One region of the Arthrobacter sp. 754 genome, then DNA from elsewhere that is predicted to be linked to it. Evidence: predicted binding sites of a transcription regulator. Region 1 holds the regulator's gene; the other holds the start of a gene.
The links. The regulator Rex, encoded in region 1, represses fermentation and respiration genes when NADH is low (regulators of the CRP and FNR family bind a similar motif). The targets are predictions, from matches to a motif close to CTTGTGAANNNNTTCACAAG.
Positions count from the first base shown of each region.

Region 2: a site for Rex is predicted at 8,053-8,072, ahead of ABIA70_RS12680 (queuosine precursor transporter). Genes of this name have one in related genera too.

Region 1 is NZ_JBEPSC010000001.1:1,135,204-1,144,737, reverse strand. Features, by position in the region: gene ABIA70_RS05450 (acetylxylan esterase) at 1-301, shown strand, start outside; gene ABIA70_RS05445 (3-deoxy-7-phosphoheptulonate synthase) at 539-1,684, shown strand; gene ABIA70_RS05440 (helix-turn-helix domain-containing protein) at 1,825-2,037, shown strand; gene ABIA70_RS05435 (30S ribosomal protein bS22) at 2,252-2,350, shown strand; gene ABIA70_RS05430 (HAD family hydrolase) at 2,543-3,361, opposite strand; gene ABIA70_RS05425 (glutaredoxin family protein) at 3,438-3,692, shown strand; gene ABIA70_RS05420 (redox-sensing transcriptional repressor Rex) at 3,783-4,499, shown strand; gene ABIA70_RS05415 (heme-copper oxidase family protein) at 4,703-5,488, opposite strand; gene ABIA70_RS05410 (YceI family protein) at 5,788-6,336, opposite strand; gene ABIA70_RS05405 (histidine phosphatase family protein) at 6,539-7,219, shown strand; gene ABIA70_RS05400 (TlpA family protein disulfide reductase) at 7,222-7,848, shown strand; gene ABIA70_RS05395 (cytochrome c biogenesis CcdA family protein) at 7,864-8,619, shown strand; gene resB (cytochrome c biogenesis protein ResB) at 8,619-9,534, shown strand, end outside.
Region 2 is NZ_JBEPSC010000004.1:120,406-129,939, forward strand. Features, by position in the region: gene ABIA70_RS12640 (ABC transporter ATP-binding protein) at 1-628, shown strand, start outside; gene ABIA70_RS12645 (YdeI/OmpD-associated family protein) at 664-1,266, opposite strand; gene ABIA70_RS12650 (VOC family protein) at 1,372-2,124, shown strand; gene ABIA70_RS12655 (NUDIX hydrolase family protein) at 2,218-2,757, shown strand; gene ABIA70_RS12660 (DUF6707 family protein) at 2,844-3,833, shown strand; gene ABIA70_RS12665 (SRPBCC family protein) at 3,896-4,621, shown strand; gene tgt (tRNA guanosine(34) transglycosylase Tgt) at 4,655-5,992, shown strand; gene ABIA70_RS12675 (hypothetical protein) at 6,153-7,094, shown strand; gene ABIA70_RS12680 (queuosine precursor transporter) at 7,194-7,937, opposite strand; gene ABIA70_RS12685 (hydroxymethylpyrimidine/phosphomethylpyrimidine kinase) at 8,103-8,954, shown strand; gene ABIA70_RS12690 (serpin family protein) at 9,032-9,534, opposite strand, start outside.

The DNA of each region.
Region 1 (9,534 bases):
CTTCCTGGCCCGGCACCGTGAACGGTACGAGCCCATCCTGGACGTGCTGAACTACTTCGACGGCGTCAACCTGGCCCGCTGGGCCACGGTACCCGCCCTGTACTCAGCGGCGCAGATGGACGATATCTGCCCGCCGTCCACCGTTTTCGCCAGCTTTAACGCCTACGGGGCAGGAGCCGGCGGCGCGTCAGGGACCGGGGCCGCCAAGGACATCGAGGTCTACCGGTTCAACAACCACGAGGGCGGCCAGGAGCACCACTGGATTAAGCAGTTGCAGTTCCTCCGCAAGCTCCTGGGCTGAGCCTGTGTGACGCCGCCACCTGGCCGGATTTTGCCCGGGACGCGGGGCGTGGTTATGGTGTGGCTATGACAAACCGTTGGTATGCGTATTTTTCGTTGGCTCTGGAGGGGCCCGCGTCTAACTGACACGCATCCAATCACCTTCAGAGCCAACAGGGCAGAGATCATTCTCTGCCCTTCGCCATTTCCCGGCGGGTTCTGAATTCGGGCCCGCTTCCTCTCCGGAACAGGACCCCACATGAGCACCGCACCAGCCATCACCGCCACTCCCGCCGACGCACAGGCAGGCGCAGCTGCAGCCAAATCCACGTCCAACCTGCGTGTCAGTGAATTCACGCCCCTGCCCACGCCCCAGGAACTCATCGCCGAGCTGCCGCTGGACGCCCGTGTGACGGACGTCGTCGAACGCGGCCGCGATGAGGTCCGCGCCATCATGGACGGCGTGGACGACCGGCTGCTGGTCATCGTGGGGCCCTGCTCCATCCACGATCCCAAAGCTGGCCTGGAGTACGCCCGCCGGCTGGTGAGCCAAGCGGAGAAGCACAAGGAAGACCTCCTGATCGTGATGCGGGCGTACTTCGAAAAGCCGCGCACCACCGTGGGCTGGAAGGGCCTGATCAACGATCCGCGCCTGGACGGCAGCCACGACATGGAAACCGGGCTCCGGGCCGCACGCCGGTTCCTCCAGCAGGTCACCGCCCTCGGACTGCCCACCGCCACCGAATTCCTCGAGCCCATCAGCCCCCAGTACATGGCAGACCTGATCTCATGGGGAGCAATCGGAGCCCGCACCACCGAAAGCCAGATCCACCGCCAGCTGGCCTCCGGCCTGTCCATGCCCATCGGCTTCAAGAACGGGACCGACGGCGACCTGCAGGTGGCGATCGACGCCTGCGGTGCCGCCGGCGCCGCCCAGGCTTTCCTGGGGATCGACGGCGAGGGCCGGGCAGCGCTGGTGGCCACGGCCGGAAATCCGGACACCCACGTGATCCTCCGTGGCGGACGCAAGGGGCCCAACTACTCGGCTGCCGACGTCGAAAGCGCCTCCGCCAAGCTCACTGCAAAGGCGCTGAACCCCCGGCTTATCGTGGACGCCAGCCACGCCAACAGCGGCAAGAGTCACCACCGGCAGGCGGAAGTGGCCTTGGAGATCGGTGCCCAACTGGAGGACGGGGGCCAGTCGGCACACGCCATCGCAGGGGTCATGCTGGAGAGCTTCCTGGTGGGCGGGGCCCAGAACCTGGACGTCGCCGAACATGCGGCCGGACAGTCCGAACTGGTCTACGGGCAGAGCGTCACCGACGCGTGCATGGACTGGGACGTGTCTGTTTCGGTCCTCAACCAGCTGGCAGCCTCCGCGCGGAAGCGACGGTCGGCGGAATGATTGCCCGCAATACTTTCACTACAGCCCCATGAACCTCTAGAGTATCTATCACATGGTTGGTGGATGGCTCAGCATCGGCACACCGCAATGGAACACAGCTGGGGTCAATGCACGTCATCCGTCAGCAAAGGAATAGGGAAATGTCCGCAGAACAGAACTTCTCGAACGCGAAGTTCCTGACCGTCGCCGAAGTGGCCGAGGTCATGCGCGTCTCCAAAATGACCGTTTACCGGTTGGTCCATTCCGGGGAAATGCCTGCAGTGCGTTTCGGCCGGTCGTACCGCGTGCCGGAGAGCGCCGTCGAACAGTACCTTAAGGGTGCTGTCGTGGACGGCCACTCCGAAACCGCCTGATCAGCACCGACGCGGATCAGGCAACAGGCACCGCACACAAGTCGCTGGTTTTCGGCCCTGGAAGGCCGCGGTCAGTAGGCGCCGCAAAGAAGCGGTACCCTGTTAAGGAACGTTTTACGTCATTGTAAGAATCTGTCAGTTGTTTCAGTCTGTAGCTCTGCTCACGGACCAGTTCCATCAGACAGGTACTGCATCTAGTTTGTGAGGAACTTTCGTGGGTTCAGTTATTAAGAAGCGTCGCAAGCGTATGGCCAAGAAGAAGCACCGCAAGCTGCTTCGCAAGACCCGTCACCAGCGCCGCAATAAGAAGTAGAGATACCTCTCTCAGCGCGAAATGCCCGTTGCCTTCCGAGGCGGCGGGCATTTTTGTTTGTCTGCCCGGCAACGGCGCTTCGCCGTCGCTTAGACACCACCGATAGGCGGCCCGGCGGTCGCTGAGCGACCTCTGTCCCGCGATCGGCGGCGATGCGCTCCTACGCGAACCACCGCGGCCGGGCAAGGCCGACTAGGCCCGGGGTCCGCGGATTCGGGCGAAGCCGCGCCAGAGGCCGTAAACGGCGCCGCAGGCTGTGGCCGCCTTGAGCCCCAGGGTGGCGGCGCGGCGGCCTGAACGGAAATCATAGACCGGCCAGTTGTTGTCACGGGCGTGGCGGCGGAGCCTGGCGTCCGGGTTGATGGCCACCGGGTGCCCCACGAGGGTCAGCAGCGGGATGTCGTTGTATGAGTCGCTGTAGGCCCAGCACCGCTTCAGGTCCAGGCCCTCGGCGTCGGCGAGCTCCTGGACGGCTACGGCCTTGGCCGAGCCATGGAGGATGTCGCCCACCAGCCGGCCGGTATACATGCCGTTGGCGATCTCGCCCACGGTGCCCAGCGCACCGGTGAGGCCAAGCCGGGTGGAGATGACGGCGGCAACCTCGATGGGGGTCCCCGTAACCAGCCAGACGCGCCGGCCCACGCGGAGGTGCTGCTGCGCCAGGGCCTTGGCTCCGGGCCAGATCCTGGAGGCAATCATCTCGTCATAGACCTCTTCGCCCAGCGCCTTGACGTCCTCCACGGTGATGCCCTCGGCAAGGGTGAGGGCAGAATCGCGGACGGCGTGAACGTCATCCATGTTTTCGCCGCGGGCCACAAACTTGAACTGCTTCCAGGCGAATCCGGCAGCCTGCATCAGGGTGAAGGCGCCGCGCTGGTGCATCTTCCGGGCCACGTGGAACAGGCTGGCGCCCCGCATGAGGGTGTTGTCGACGTCGAAGAAGGCGGCTTCAGCGGTCTGCGGCAACGCATCCGGCTGCGTGAGCACAGCGACGTACATCTCCTCGGGCATGTCCACGAGTCTAGTCAATGCCCGGGACGCCGCCGGCCGCCCCGCGGTCCCGCCCAAAGGGGGATACGGTTAAAGCATGGCAAAACCGGAGATAGTGCTCATCACCAAAGCCGACTGTCACCTGTGCGCAGACGCCCGCGACGCCGTCGAACGGGTAACTGCCGCCCTGGGACTTGGGTGGACGGAGCAGTCGGTGGACCAGTTGCCGGAACTGCGGGAGCGGTACGCCGAGGAAATTCCGGTGCTCCTGGTGGACGGGGTCCAGCGCGACTTCTGGAAGATTGACGAAATCCGGCTTGAACGGGTCCTGCAACGTGCCATGGCCCGGTAAGAGGGCGGTTACGCAGGATGGCCCCGGCTTTGTTGGCACCGGCGGCGGGGCTCTAGAGTGGAGGCACAACGCGATGGGATGGAGGGGAAAGTGACTTCACTGGACTCGTTCCCGGTGGTTCCCGCAGCTGTGTCCCCAGCCGGGACGGTGCATAGCCCTGACCCCGCCAAACAGATTCCGCCGGCGGCAGTGGCCCGGCTGACCATCTACCTGCGCGCACTGAACACCCTGCTTTCGGAGGGGGTGGAGCGGGTATCTTCGGAGTCCCTGGCGGAAGCATCCGGCGTCAGCTCCTCAACCCTCCGCAAGGACCTTTCCCACGTTGGCTCTTACGGCACACGTGGAGTCGGCTACGAAGTGCAGTACCTGAGCCGCCACATTTCCGCCGCCCTCGGACTGACCCACGACTGGAAGGTCGCCATTGTCGGCGCCGGCAACCTGGGCAAGGCCCTCGCCCGCTACGGCGGATTCGAGTCCAGGGGCTTCGACGTCGTGGCAATATTCGACGCCGACCAGATGGTGGTGGGCAATGAAGTGGGCTGGCTGCGGGTGAGTGACGTTGCAGACCTCGAAACAGTCCTGCACCGCACCGGCGCAAACATGGTGGTCCTGGCACTGCCCGCCGCAGTGGCGCAGAAGATCTGCGACCGCGTGGTGGCCGCTGGTGTCCACAGCATCCTGAGTTTCGCCCCCGTGATGCTGCAGGTGCCGGACGGCGTCAACCTCCGCAAGGTGGACATGGCCACCGAACTGCAGATTCTGGCCTACCACGCACAACGGGCGCAGACCCCGGAACAGACCGCCTAGGTCCGCCCGGCACTGCCCCAGACGCTCTGGCAGATCCTGCAGCTATTCCCCAAACGCTCTTTCACTCCCTGTCGCCCAAACCACGACGCTCTATCACTTTCCTCAAGAGAGTGATAGAGCGTTAGGGCTTTTCCTGCAGGAAGTGAAAGAGCGTCACTGTTTTTCTTGCAGGTTGTGCCAGAGCGTCTGGAGTGGGGTGGGGCTTACTGGCCGTAGGGGTTGCCCGGAGTGCCGTAGGGGTTCGCGAACGGCTGCTGCGGGCGGAAGTACGGGGCCGCGGCGGGCAGGTACAGCAGGACGATTGCGACGATCCCTGCCAGCGTTCCCAGAGTGGCAAGGCTAGGCACCTGGAAGAGGCTGAAGACGGACAATGCGGCAAAAACCGTCCCCAGGATCCGGGCCCAGTTCTTGCCCTTGCGGATGAAGATGGCCACCAGGGCGTAGAGTGCAGCGCCGATGATGGCAAAGACCACGAGCGTTCCGGCGATCACTCCGCGGAGGTCGTCGTACGTTACGTCCGCGCCTGCGCCGCCGCTGCTGCGCATGGTGTCCTCGAACGTGCTCCGCATCCGTGGATCGTCGAGGGAACCGATGCCCAGGAGCATGGAAATGACGAAGATGGCGGCGGAAGCAATCAGCAGCCAGAACGAGATGTTAACCAGCTGCGGAACCCCGGCGGATCCCGAGGCCTGGGGCATTTCGGAGGGGTACTGGGCGTAGGGGGACTGGCCATACGGCTGCTGGCCGTATGCCGGCGGCTGCGGTGCGTTCTGGCCGTACTGCGGCGCGTTCTGCCCGTACTGCGGTGCGTTTTGCCCGTACTGCGGTGCATTCTGCCCGAACTGGGGCGCGTTCTGCCCGTACTGCGGGGCAGCCGGGGGAGTCGGCTGCCCAAACTGCGGGCTGTTCTCGCCGTAGCGGGGAGCCGGCGGCTGGTTGCCGGGCTCGGGTTCATTCGGAACGGGAGGCGGGACGGAGGGGGTGCTCATGAGCGGTCCTTTGCAGGTCGGATATCAGTTCGGCTGCTGGGTACAGTCAACTGGCCCTGCCCCCAGTACGGCTTACCTCCACCGTACCTCCGGCGGGTCCCGCAGCGTGCCATTGCGGCGCAGTTTTCGCACCTCAGACGGTTGCCAGGCGTTCCGGGCCACCTCCGGTGCACCGCACGTTCATGTGGCGTTCGGAAACCGCCGGTAAGCGGGACCCAAAACGGGACCCAAACACAGAACCCCGGCCGCCAGGATCCCTAGGGAAGCCTGGCGGCCGGGGTTCTGTCAGAACGGAAGAACTATGCTGCGGGGGCGATGAACGCCAGCTCCAGGTTGATGGCAACCTTGTCACTGACCAGCACGCCGCCGGCTTCCAGTACGGCGTTCCAGGTCAGACCGAAGTCCTTGCGGCTGATGGTGGTCTCGGCGGAAACGCCGGCGCGGGTCATGCCGAACGGGTCCACGGCAACGCCGTTGAACTCGGTCTCGAGCGAAACGGGACGGGTGACGCCCTTGATGGTGAGGTCGCCGGTCAGCTCGTAGCTGTTGCCCTTGGCTACGAGGCCGTTGGAGACGAAGGAGATTTCCGGGAACTTCTCGACGTCGAAGAAGTCTTCGCCGCGGACGTGGCCGTCACGGTTGACGTCGCCGGAGTCGAAGCTGGCGGTCTGGATGGTGGCGTTGATCTTGGAATCGGCCACGTTCTCGGCGAGGTCCAAGGTTGCTGCTGCATCCTTGAACTGGCCGCGGACCTTGCTGATGCCTGCGTGCCGGACGGTGAAGGCGATCTCACTGTGCGAGTTGTCGAGGGTCCAGGTGCCGGTGGTGACGTCTGCGGGAAGAGCCATGGTGTTTCTCCTTGATTTTGTCGGGTAGTACTTCCGGATAGGTTGATGCTTCATCAGTTGAAATATCAACTATCCGCTGCATCTACTATAAACATGCATTTGCATGTTTGTCACCCCCATCCGGAACATTTTTCAAAAACTTTCAGTTCTACTCGGTGTAGAAGATTTCGGATCGCACGCCATCTTTGAGAAACTGGTAAACATGCCCCAAGCCACTGTCCATCTGCTCCGCCACGGCGAAGTCCATAATCCCGACGGCGTTCTGTACGGCAGGCTGCCCGAATTCCACCTCTCCGAGCTGGGCCGGGAGATGGCGCAGACCCTCGCCGCGCACTTCAGCGAGCGTGCCGCCCGGGGTGCCCGGATCGTTTACCTTGCCGCGTCGCCGCTGGTCAGGGCACAGGAGACCGCCGCACCCACCGCCGAGGCGCTGCACCTTGAGGTCCACACCGATGAACGCATCATCGAGGCGGAGAACTACTTCCAGGGCATGAAGGTCACGAAGGCGGAACTCCGCAAGCCCAAGCACTGGCCGCACCTGGTGAACCCGCTCAGGCCGTCCTGGGGTGAGCCCTACAAGGCACAGGCAGCCCGTGTCCAGGCAGCTGTCCAGGATGCGCGGCTCCGTGCCATCGAGCTGGCTGAGGGTGACTTTGGAACCCACGGGCCCGAGGCCATCATGGTCAGCCATCAGCTGCCCATCTGGGCCACCCGGCTCAGTGCCGAGGGCCGCCCGCTGTGGCATGACCCGCGCAAGCGCGAGTGCACGCTGACCTCCATCACGTCCCTGGTGTTCGACGCCGACGGCTCCCTCCTGCGCGTTGAGTACAGTGAGCCCGCTGCCGCCCTTCTCCCCGGTGCCGCCACCACCCCCGGAGCCTGATCGTGACAACAGGACCCAACACGCCCCGCCAAACGGCCTCCCGCCGCAGCGTCCTCGCTGCAGGGGGAGCGGCGCTGACCGCCCTCACGTTGGGGCTGTCCGGCTGCGCGCAGGAGGATGCGCTGGCCCAGCAGGCCAAGGCCGGAGACAACAAAAACTATGTTGCCGGCGACGGCTCAGTGACGGAGTTTGCCGCGGCTGACCGCAAGGCCGCCATCGCAGTCAATGGCACCCTTTTCAACGGGACGGCCGTCACCCCCGCAGACTTCCAGGGCAAGGTCACGGTCCTGAACTTCTGGTTCGCCGCCTGTGCTCCGTGCCGCGTGGAGGCCCCCATCCTCGAAGAGCTGCACCAGGAATTCAAGGCCCAGGGCGTGCAGTTCTTCGGCGTCAACCTCCGCGACGAAAAAGCCACCGCCGAGGCCTTCGACAAGTCGTTCAACCTGACCTACCCCAGCTTCGATGACAAGGACGGCGGTGTGCTCCTGGCCGTCTCGGGCATCGTGCCGCCGGGTGCAGTCCCCACCACCCTGGTCCTGGACAAGCAGGGCCGCGTGGCCTCGCGTGTCCTGGGCGAAATCCAGAGGGGCACCCTCAAAGCCCTCATTACCGCCGCCGTGGCAGAGTAGCGGCGGCCCAAGACCGTGAACAGCCCCTTCGCCGAAGCCATCCTGAACGGCTCGCTGCTCCTCGCCATCCCCGTGGCGCTGCTGGCCGGACTGGTTTCCTTCCTGTCGCCCTGCGTGCTGCCCCTGGTTCCCGGGTACCTCGGCTACGTCACCGGCCTGTCCGGCGTGGACCTGCAGAAGCAGAAACGCGGCAGGATGCTGGCCGGAATCGGCCTGTTCGTGCTGGGGTTCTCGGCGATTTTTGTCCTGCTGGGCGGAGCGTTCGGCCAACTCGGCACCATGATCACCGGCTCCCAGAACGCCTGGATCACCCAGATCCTGGGCATCCTGGTGATCATCATGGGCGTGGTGTTCATGGGCGGCTTCGGCTGGCTGCAGCGTGACGCGAAGATCCACGCCAAACCGCCTGCCGGCCTCTGGGGTGCACCGCTGCTGGGCATCACCTTCGGCCTCGGCTGGGCGCCCTGCATCGGCCCCACCTACTCGGCCGTGCAGCTCCTGAGCCTCTCCGGCGGGTCCTCCGCCGCCAAGGGCGCTTTCCTTGCCTTTGTCTACAGCCTGGGCCTGGGCATTCCCTTCCTCCTGATTGCCCTGGCCGTGCGCCGGGGCATGGGGGTGATGTCCTTCTTCCGTAAACACCGCCTGGCCATCCAGAGGATCGGCGGGGGCATCCTGGTGGTGCTCGGCCTGCTGATGGCCAGCGGTGTGTGGGGCACCTGGGTCACCGGGCTGCAGTACTGGTTCCAAACCGATGTGAAGTTGCCGATCTGATGAGCGAGCGCGTGAAAGCAAACAAGAAGTCTCCGCCCCCCGTTGCCACCGCCAAGGCCGAGGCAGCCCTCCCCACGCTGGGGCCGGTTGAGATGCTTCGGTGGGCCTGGACGCAGCTGACCAGCATGCGCACAGCGCTCTTCCTGCTCCTGCTGCTGGCCGTCGCCGCGGTGCCGGGTTCGCTTTTCCCGCAGCGCCCGGCCAACCCGTCCATCGTGACCCAGTACATCCAGGACAACCAGGACTACGGGAAGCTGCTGGATACCCTGCAGCTCTACGACGTCTACTCCTCGGCCTGGTTCTCGGCCATCTACATCCTGCTCTTCATCTCGCTGATCGGCTGCGTGGTGCCGCGGGCCATCGCCCACTACAAAGCGATGCGTTCGCAGCCTCCGCGGACCCCCAAACGGCTCTCCCGCCTGCCCGAGTACGGCACACTGGTGGTTCCCGCCGGAGCCGGCCTGCCGGCGTCGGACGCCATCCGCAGCGCCGCCGGAGTGCTGAAGAAGCGCGGCTACCGCGTTGAGGTGAGGGACGACGACGGCGCGCGGCCGTCTTTGGGGGCAGAGCGCGGCTTCGCCAAGGAGGTGGGGAACCTGGTGTTCCACACCTCGCTGATCGGCGTGCTGGTCTCGGTGGCCGTCGGTGGGCTCTTCGGCTACAGCGGCCAGCGGATCCTGGTGGAGGGCGACACGTTCGTGAACACCCTGGTGGGCTATGACCAGTTCACCCCCGGCACCAACTTCCAGTCCAGCCAGCTCCAGCCGTACTCGATCCAGCTGGACAAGTTCGCCGTCACATTCGACAGGGAATCCAAGGGCAAGGTGGGCCAGCCCATCGACTTCACCGCCAACGTCACCACCAAGGAAACCCCCGACGCGCCCGCCAGGCAGGAAGTCCTCAAGGTCAACGACC
Region 2 (9,534 bases), on a different contig from region 1:
ACCGGAACTGATGCTGCTGGACGAGCCGTTCTCAGCCCTCGACGCGGGCCTGCGCGTGGCCACCCGCCGCGCCGTAGCGAAGGTCCTGGCCGAGGCCGGCGTCACCACCATCCTGGTCACGCACGACCAGGCTGAAGCCCTCTCCTTTGCGGACCAGGTGGCCGTGATGCGCGGAGGCAAACTGGCCCAGATCGGCAACCCGTTTGTTGTCTACACCCGGCCGGCGGACCGCGAAACAGCCGAGTTCCTGGGCGATGCCGTCATCCTGGACGCGTGGATGGAAGGCTCGCTGGCCACCTGCTCCCTCGGCGGCATTCCGGTGCGGCGCCCGCCAGCCCAAGGCCTCGTGCAGCTGATGCTGCGGCCGGAGCAGATCCGCATCGCCGAGGACGGCCCCATCCGCGGCGTGGTGGTGGACACCGACTACTTCGGCCCGGAAACCACGGTACGGCTGAAGCTCGCCGTGCCCCCCGAGCTGGCGAGCGGCGCGGACCACCGCTACCCCGGCGGCGGAGAGGTCATCACCATCCGGCACTGGAACGCTTCGATCGCCCGGCCGGGGATGGAACTCTGCCTGCGGGTTGTGGGCGAGGCCGTAGCTTTCCCCGTCGATTCCTCCGCTGACTGAGCCCGTCCCTCCGGTGATTTAGTCCGTCACATGCGTCAGAGGTCCACCGGAGGCTTCTTCTTCTGCGGGTACAGCGTCTCCCCCCGGGCCAGCATCTCCACAAAGCCGGCGATCCTGGCCGCCCGGGTCTCCGGCTTCTTGGCGGTGTTGGTCCGGTAGATCATCGCGTACCGGTTCACCGATGTCAGCACCTCGAACATTGCCTGCGCCGCGGGGACGGCGGCAATGGCGGCGGCCAGGTCGGGCGGAACCTCCGCTGTCCCCTGCCCGCCATACGCTGCGTCCCAACGCCCGTCCGCCTTGGCGCTTTCGACGGCGGCCCTGCCGGCGTCCGTCATCCTGCCCTCGGCTTCCAGCCGGGCCACGTGCCCTACGTTGCGGGCGGACCACGGGCTCTTCCGGACGCGGCGGGTCATGCGCTGGAAGTAGCTCCCGGCGTCGCGCTTCCTGATTTGGCCATCGATCCATCCGAAGCACAGCGCCTCATCGAGCGCGGCGTCGTAGTCCAGGTCAGTGACATCGCCGCCCTTCTTGTGGAGTATGAGCCACACGCCCGGACTGTCCTTGTGGTTGGCTTCCAGCCACCGCCGCCACGCCGCCGCGTCCGGCACCAGCAGTTCCTCCAGTTCAATGGCCATGGCCCCATTCTGCCTGCGACCTGCCCGCCAATGGCACTGTTCCGCCCGATTCAGGGCGTGGCATGATGGCCGTGTCTGCCCGTTCTCAACGCGAGGAGAAAGCCCATGCTGCGTATCCGCCCCATCCACTTCACGTCCCGGCCGGACGCCTGGGAGGAACTTCTGACGGCTTTGGGCATGGTCAAGACAGTTGATGAAGGCCCCTGGCGCGAGTTCGACTCCGGTGCCGGCCGGCTGGCCCTGCACCTGGCAGAGGCCGGCGCGGCAGACGATGGCAACACGGCCCTGGGCGTCGAGGTGGGCGATCTGGCAGAGTTTGGCCGCCGCACCAACCTCGCCGCGGCTGAATCCGGAACCACCAACGCGGACATCATCGCCGCGGACCACGGCGAGTCGTGCCGCATCTCCTGCACTGACGGCTTCAGCTTCCTGGCCGACAAAGCCGCCCACGGCGCCCAGTGCGCCGACGCGGACCCGGCCCTCGCCGTCGTCGGGGTCTGGTTCACCCCGGATCCCGGTGCTGCGGCGGTGACGCTGCAGGACATCGGCGCCAGGTTCCGCCCTGTCCCGGACGCCGACGAAACGGCCGATTTCACCGCCAAGAACGGCGGGGTGCTGATGGTGCGTCCCGCATCCGGCCGCCCGCGGTCCGGCCTGGGATTCGAGTACGACGGCGACCTGCACGCCGTGCGCGAACGGCTCGCTGCTGCGGGAATCGGCTTCTCCGAGACGGAGGAGGCCTTTGCGAGGACCCTGCACGTGGCCAACCCGGATGCGGCGGGACGCGCCGGCGGCGCCACGCCCGACGGACACGTGCCGCCCACCCTCTGGGTCACCCAGCGGCTCGCCACGCAATGATCGGCAGGTGAGGTTTCGGCGCTTTCGGCGACGCTTTACGCCGAGAGCTCACTCCTCAGAGACCCCTGCACCCCGATGGGGTAGAACTTAACCATGAACGTTCGCACTCCTGACCCGAATCCCGGCTGGCTTTCCGAAGAAGACCTCTTTGAGGCCCGCGGGAGGCTTCCCATGATCTACGTGGAAGCCGTTCCGGTCAGGCTGGATCCGCTGGGATTCGTGAACGAGGTGGGCACGCTGCTGCAGGCCGATGAAGACGGCACTATGATCAGGTCGCTGGTTTCGGGCCGCGTGATCTACCGTGAGACCATCCGCGCCGCGCTCCTGCGCCACATGGAGAAAGACCTTGGACCGCTCGCCTTTCCCCAGCTGCCCATCAGTCCGGTGCCCTTCACCGTGGCCGAATACTTCCCCGCCCCGTCCCACACCGGCTTCACCGACGACCGCCAACACGCCGTGTCGCTGGTCTACGTCATTCCGGTAACGGGCGAATGCGAGCCGCGCCAGGATGCCCTGGAACTGACATGGATGACACCCGAGGAAGTGCTCAGCCCCGATGTCCAGCTCGAGTTCAGCGGCGGCCGCGGCGCCCTCATCCGCCAGGCGCTGGCCTTCGCGGGAGTGGGCTTCTAAGCCCCGCGCGATCCCCGGGGTCCCCGACTTCCGGCCCCTGCCTTTGTAGACTGTAGGGCGGACCGCAAGAGAATTTAAGGACTTTGATGACCGAAACACCAGCCTCCCGGTACTACAGCGAACAGCAGGCTGGATCTCTGACCACCGGCGACCAGCTTCTCCTCCCGGATGGTGAACGGACCGCGGAAATCCAGCAGGTTGAGGTCCAGTCCGATGACTACGGCGCCCCCGCAGTGGTGCTGGCGAGCCTTTCCGGCGGCGGCACAGTGCGCATCGCCGCAGGCTCGGCCGTGAAGATCCTGGACACCACCGTCCATGACGAAACGCCCGACGCCGGCACGCAACTGTCCCTGGCTGTGGAACCCGCCGGAGGGGAACCCGCGGACGCCCCGGCGGCCCCCGCCGTCGTCGTACCTCCTCTGCCTGCCATCCCGCCCGCGGTGAGCGGGCCCTCCGCAGCCGACCTCGCACGCATCCCAACGCCGCAGGGCACCCCGGAAGCGGTGGTGGAGGCTGCCGCCGAAGCCCATCCGGATGCCGTCGGGGTGCTGCTGTTGGCGGACAAGCTGACCAAGGGCATCAACTTCAAGTCCGGGAGCTGCCTCAAGGACCTCAGCGACCTTGCCCACGAACTGTTCATCACCCTCAAGGACCCCGACGGTGCGCTGGCGGTGGCTGACCTGCTCAACGTCCTGCCGTTCGACGGAAACCCGGGCAGATGGGCGTCCGTGGAAGCATCGCTTGCCCTCTCCAGCTACATCTGCCGCCAGGACCGGCAGGAGGAACGCGCCGAGGTGTACGAAAAGATGCTGCGCGCTCCGGAGAGCCAGGAAACGGACCCGTTCAAGGCCCGGATGAACGCCAAGATCCGCCAGCGCTCCCTGAACGAGCCGAACCTGTACGACAAAGAAATCTTCCGCTCCATCGACAACTCGAACCACGAGGCCGAGCGGGAGTGGAGGCTGCTGCGCCTTGAGTCCCTGCTCTTCCTGCGGGCCCACGGCGGGTCCGAATCCATTGGCGACGGCGAACTCCAGCGCCGGATCAGCAACGAACTCGAGGCCGTCAGGGCCTGAGCTGCCGGGCTGAGGGCATTAGCCCCTACCCTTCGGCTGTGCCGGAGTTGTACATTCGGGCTATGACGAACAATCTGAGCGTAGTGATCAATGCTGATGCGCCGCAGGTTTGGACCATGCTGCGCGAACCGGCCAAAGTAGCGCAGTGGCACGGCTGGGAGGCCGATGAACTCGCGGCCGAGATCAATGAGATCTACTTCCATAAGGACGTGGTCGAAGCCCCGGACCACACCAGCCTGACCACCCACGGCGGGGACGTTTTCGACCTGAAGCCGGTGCCCGGCGGTACTTTGGTCAGTGTCACGCGGGCGGCCCTGGACCACAATTCGGAGTGGGCGGCCTGGGACGAGGACATCACGCAGGGCTGGCTGACCTTCCTCCAGCAACTCCGCTTCGCCCTGGAACACCACCCCCACGGCAAGAGGCACACCCTGTTCTTCGAGTTTCCGGGCACACCCGGCTCCGTCATCGAGAAACTGGGACTTGCGGACGTGCCCAAGCCCGGCGAGAAGTACGGACTGACGCTGGCCACCGGCGAGGAGATCACGGGCAAGGTCTGGTACCGCAGCAACCACCAGGTGGGGCTTACCGTCCACAGTTACGCGGAGCACGGCGACGGCCTGCTGATCGTGGCGGACCAGCCTGTCATCGAGAACATCAGGCCCCACGGCGGCGCCCTGGTGATCGCTTCCACGTACGATCTCGGCGCGCACAAGCTGGAGTCCATCAGCTCGCTCTGGGAGGGCTGGCGGACTGAGAACTACCCCGCAACGGAGGCGGCCCACTGAAGGATCGGCGCTGTTTGCTGACACACTGGAACCGTGCCAGCCAACCCTGCCTCTGCCCTGCCCGCCGCCGCGACGCCCCCTCCCGGGGCGGCTCCTGCGGCGGCTGCTGACCAGTCACAGTTTTCTTTCACCGTTGGCACCCGGCTGGCCGAGCGTTGCCCGCCGTCGTCCGCCCAGGAGGCCGCCAACGGCGGCGGGTTCCTGGGCCGTACGGGCACCATCACCACTCCGCACGGCGAGATCCGGACGCCCGCTTTCATCGCCGTCGGGACCAAGGCCACCGTGAAGTCCGTGTTGCCCGAATCCATGGCGGAACTCGGCGCGCAGGCGCTTCTGGCCAACGCCTACCACCTGTACCTGCAGCCGGGCGCGGATGTCCTTGACGAGGCCGGCGGGCTGGGCGCCTTCATGAACTGGTCCGGGCCCACCTTCACGGACTCCGGCGGGTTCCAGGTGATGAGCCTGGGCTCGGGTTTCAAGAAGGTCATTGACATGAAGACGATTGCTGCCGCGGGCGCGGCCGGACCCGACGACGCCGTGGCCCCCGGCAAGGAACGCCTCGCCCATATTGACGACGACGGCGTGTGGTTCAAGTCGCACCTGAACGGTGACCGGCACCGTTTCTCCCCGGAGATCTCCATGCGGGTCCAGCACCAGATCGGCGCTGACATCATGTTCGCCTTCGACGAGCTGACCACCCTCCAGAACTCCCGCGGCTACCAGGAAGAATCGCTGGAGCGCACCAGGCTCTGGGCCCTGCGCTGCCTCGAGGAGCATTTCCGGCTGACCTCGTCCCGGGTGGGCAAGCCGTACCAGGCCCTCTTCGGCGTCATCCAGGGCGCCCAGTACGAGGACCTGCGCCGCAAGGCCTGCAGGGACCTCGGCGCCATGGACTTCGACGGCTACGGGATCGGCGGGGCGCTGGAAAAGGAGAACCTGGGCACGATTGTCCGCTGGTGCAACGAGGAACTGCCGGAGGACAAGCCACGCCACCTGCTGGGCATCTCCGAACCGGACGACATCTTCACCGCCATCGAAAACGGCGCGGACACCTTTGACTGCGTCTCGCCCACCCGGGTGGCCCGCAACTCCGCGTTCTACACCCCCACCGGCCGGTACAACCTCTCCGGCGCCAAGTACAAGCGCGACTTCGGGCCGCTGCAGGAAGGGTGCGACTGCTACGCCTGCGCCAACTACTCCCGCGCGTACATCCACCACCTCTACAAGGCCAAGGAAATGCTCTCGGCCACGCTGATCTCCATCCACAACGAGCGCTTTGTGGTGAAGATGGTGGACGACGCCCGGCTGGCCATCGAGTCCGGCACCTTCTTCGACTTCAAAGCCGAGACCCTGGCGCAGTACTACTCCTGAGCGTGCGCCGCCTCTGGCCCCCTCCGCGCCATTTCGACGGTTCCCTGCGCACTCGACGGCTGCGAACATCGTGTGCGCAGGGAACCGTCGAACCGGGCTTGTCCACATACCAACTCCACGGTCTAGCCGCGGCCAGGGCGGCCGGCGGAGGCTGGGGCCCATGGCAAAGGAAACTACCCGCGGTCTTCCGGTTGGAGTGGGCCTGTGGCGGACCGGGCAGCTGCTGGAGGCAGGCCTCAACGCACGGGCCATCGCTGCATTGGTCCGGTCTCAGGAACTGGTGCGGCTCAGACGCGGCTGCTATATCCGCAGCAGCATCTGGGCGAATCAGAAGCCCTGGGTGCGGAGCCGCCAACTGATCGCCGCACATGCCCATGGAACGCTGACGACGTCGGGCGGCGGCTTTGTGTACAGCCACACCTCGGCCGCCCGGCTCCATGGGCTGTACCTGTGGGATGTCGACGATCTCGTCCACATCACGCAGCAGACATGCCCCTCGCGTGTATCCCACGGCAAAGACGTGGTGGCACACACGCGGACACTGGAGGCCGGAGCCGTCATCTTCGTGGATGGTCTGCCCTGCACGTCGCTGGAGCGGACCGTCGTGGATTGCTGCCTCATGCTGAACTACAGGCAGTCCTTGATCTTGATGGACCACGGTTTGCGGAAGGGCGCGGATGTGGAGAAGCTGCGGACCATGTGCTCTGCATTGGCTGGAAGGAACGGAGTCCTGGCACTTCGCCGGGCCATCGAAAACAGCGATGCCCGGTCCGAATCTCCTGGCGAAACGCTCTCCCGCGAGCTTCTCCAACGGCTCTGCATCGAGCAGCCTGAACTTCAGGTGGTCGTAAGGTCGGCGGAGGGCCAGCACCGCCTTGACTTCGCCTGGCGGGACAGGAAAGTGGCCTTGGAATTTGACGGCAAGGTGAAGTACTTCGACTACCAGCCCACGGACGAGGCCATCTTCGCCGAACGCCAGCGCGAAAAGGCCTTGATGGCCCTCGGCTGGACCTTCATCCGGGTCGAGTGGAAACACCTCTTCCGCGAACAGGAGTTCAAGATGACCGTGCTCCAGGCCCTCCGGAGGCAAGCAGCAGCCTAGGGTCCGTCCATTTCGCTGGTTCCCTGCACACTCGACGTCGGCGAACGTCGTGTGCGCAGGGAACCGTCGAAACGGAGCGGCGGCAGGGTTAGGCAGCAGTTACGCGGCGTTCGTCACGGCCGAGGTCGGTACGCCGTAGCTCGGTTCGCGCTTCTTGATCCAGCCGATCACCAAGGACGTCACCGGCACGAACAGGAACTCCACGAGGGTTTTGTAGACGAAGCCCACCACCACGTAGTTCACGAACATGCCGAAGTCTGTGATGCCGATGACGGAGGCGGCGATGCTGCAGAAGATCAGGGTGTCCACGAACTCGCCGGCGACGGACGAGCCCATGATGCGCGCCCACAGGGACTTCTCCCCGGTGCGGGCCTTCATCTTCACCAGGATCCACGAGTTGATGGTCTGGCCCGCGAGGAACGCCAGCAGCGAGGCGAGGACAATCTGCGGAACCGGGCCAAGCGCGCCCTCGAGGGCAGCCTGCTTGGATGTGCCGAACTCATCGTCGAAGCCGGGCAGGGCAATGATGATCCAGTAGCAGACGGAGGCGAAGACCGACAATGCGAAGGTGGTGAAAATGGCTTTGCGGGCCACCTTGAAGCCGTAGACCTCGCTGATCACATCGCCAAGGATGTAGGCCAAGGGGAACAGGAAGAACCCGCCGTCGGTGATGATCGGGCCGATCGCCACACCCTTGGATGCGCCGATGTTGGACAGGATCAGCACTACGGCCATAACGGCCAGCATGATGCCGAAGTAGGGCGATCCGATGGATGCGAATTTCGGCGCCGTCCGTGCGGAGTCGGCGAGGTTCAGGGCGTCAGGGCCTGAGGGCGAAGGCATGGGGATTCCGTTTCGTAGTGGTTCGCTCGGGTCTGCGCACCATCCAGGGGATCGTGCGTGACACCGGCTGTATTAGCACTGTCACGCCATTCTCCCACCGAACAGGCGCAACCATGTTCTGAACATGTTCAGTTCCGTGGCATGTCCGGATGGCAGGATGGAACCATGACTTTCGCTTCAACTGACTCCCAGTCCCCAGCCGATACTCCCGCCCTTGCTCCCGCGGTCGTCCTGACTATTGCGGGCTCCGAAGCCACGGGCGGCGCCGGCGCCCAAGCCGATCTGAAGACGTTCCAGGAGTTGGGCGTCTTCGGCATCGCCAACCTGACGTGCATCGTTTCGTTCAATCCGAACGACAACTGGAACCACCGCTTTGTGCCGGTGGACCAGCAGGTAATCGCGGACCAGCTGGAAGCCACGACGGCGGCGTATGGGCCGGTCCTGGACGCGGTGAAGATCGGCATGCTGGGCAGCCCTGCGACCATCAGCACCGTTGCGGACGCTCTTTCGGGCGCAGGTTTCCGCCATGTGGTCCTGGATCCGGTGCTCATCTGCAAGGGCCAGGAGCCAGGCCATGCGCTGGACACCGACCTTGCCCTGAAGGCCCAGATCCTGCCGCTGGCCACGTTCGTCACGCCCAACCACTTCGAGGCGGAGTCGCTGTCCGGCCTGGCGATCACCGACGTCGAGTCCCTCAAAACCGCAGCCATCCGCATCCACGAGCTCAGCGGCGCCGCAGTACTCGCCAAGGGCGGCGTTCGGCTGGCAGGCCCTGACGCCGTCGACGTCTACTACGACGGCGAGACCCTCGAGGTCCTCAGCGTGCCCAAGGTGGGCGAGGTTGCCGTGTCCGGTGCAGGCTGCTCACTTGCCGCGGCAGTGACGGCCGAGCTGGCCAAAGGCGCCACGCCGCTGGAGGCAGCCCGGACCGCCAAGGCCTTCGTCACCGCCGGCATCCGCAACCGGGTTGCCTCGGACGCCCCGTTCGATGCCCTCTGGCAGGGCGGCGCCCGCTAAAAGCCAGCCCGCACCCTCTGGCACTTCCTGCAGGATTTTCCCAAACCCTCTGGCCACCGGGCGCCCCCTAAACAGCGTCAGGAGCGGGGGTCGGCCACGATTCCCATGAACAGCGGCAGGCCGGTCTCCACGTGCACGATCTGGTAGTGGAACGGCCGGTCGAAGTCGATGGTCCGATCGGGTTCCGGCGGTGCGCTGGTGGCCATTCCGTTGATCTGGGTGACGGCGGCGGCAACAGTACCTTTTTCCGCCACGGTGATGTTCGCAGCCTGGGCGGCCTGGGTGATCATCATCTGCGGCTGGATGTTGTTGAAGTCCTCAGTGGTGTTCAGGGTCCTGACGAGTCCCATGGACCCAAAGACCTTCCGCAGGTCAAAGCTTGATTCGTGGTCCCAGCGGGGCAGCTGGATCTGCACTGACTCCAGCTGGGCCGCGTCAAAGGCGTCCGCGATTTCCGCGAGTTGCTCCGCGTCGAACGCTGCGGCGGCGGGGCGGTCCGCGGGGTTGGTCCCGGCGCCCGGCAACACTAACCGCATGACGAAACCGTCAGCGTAGGGCAGGTCCACGCCGCTCCAACCAG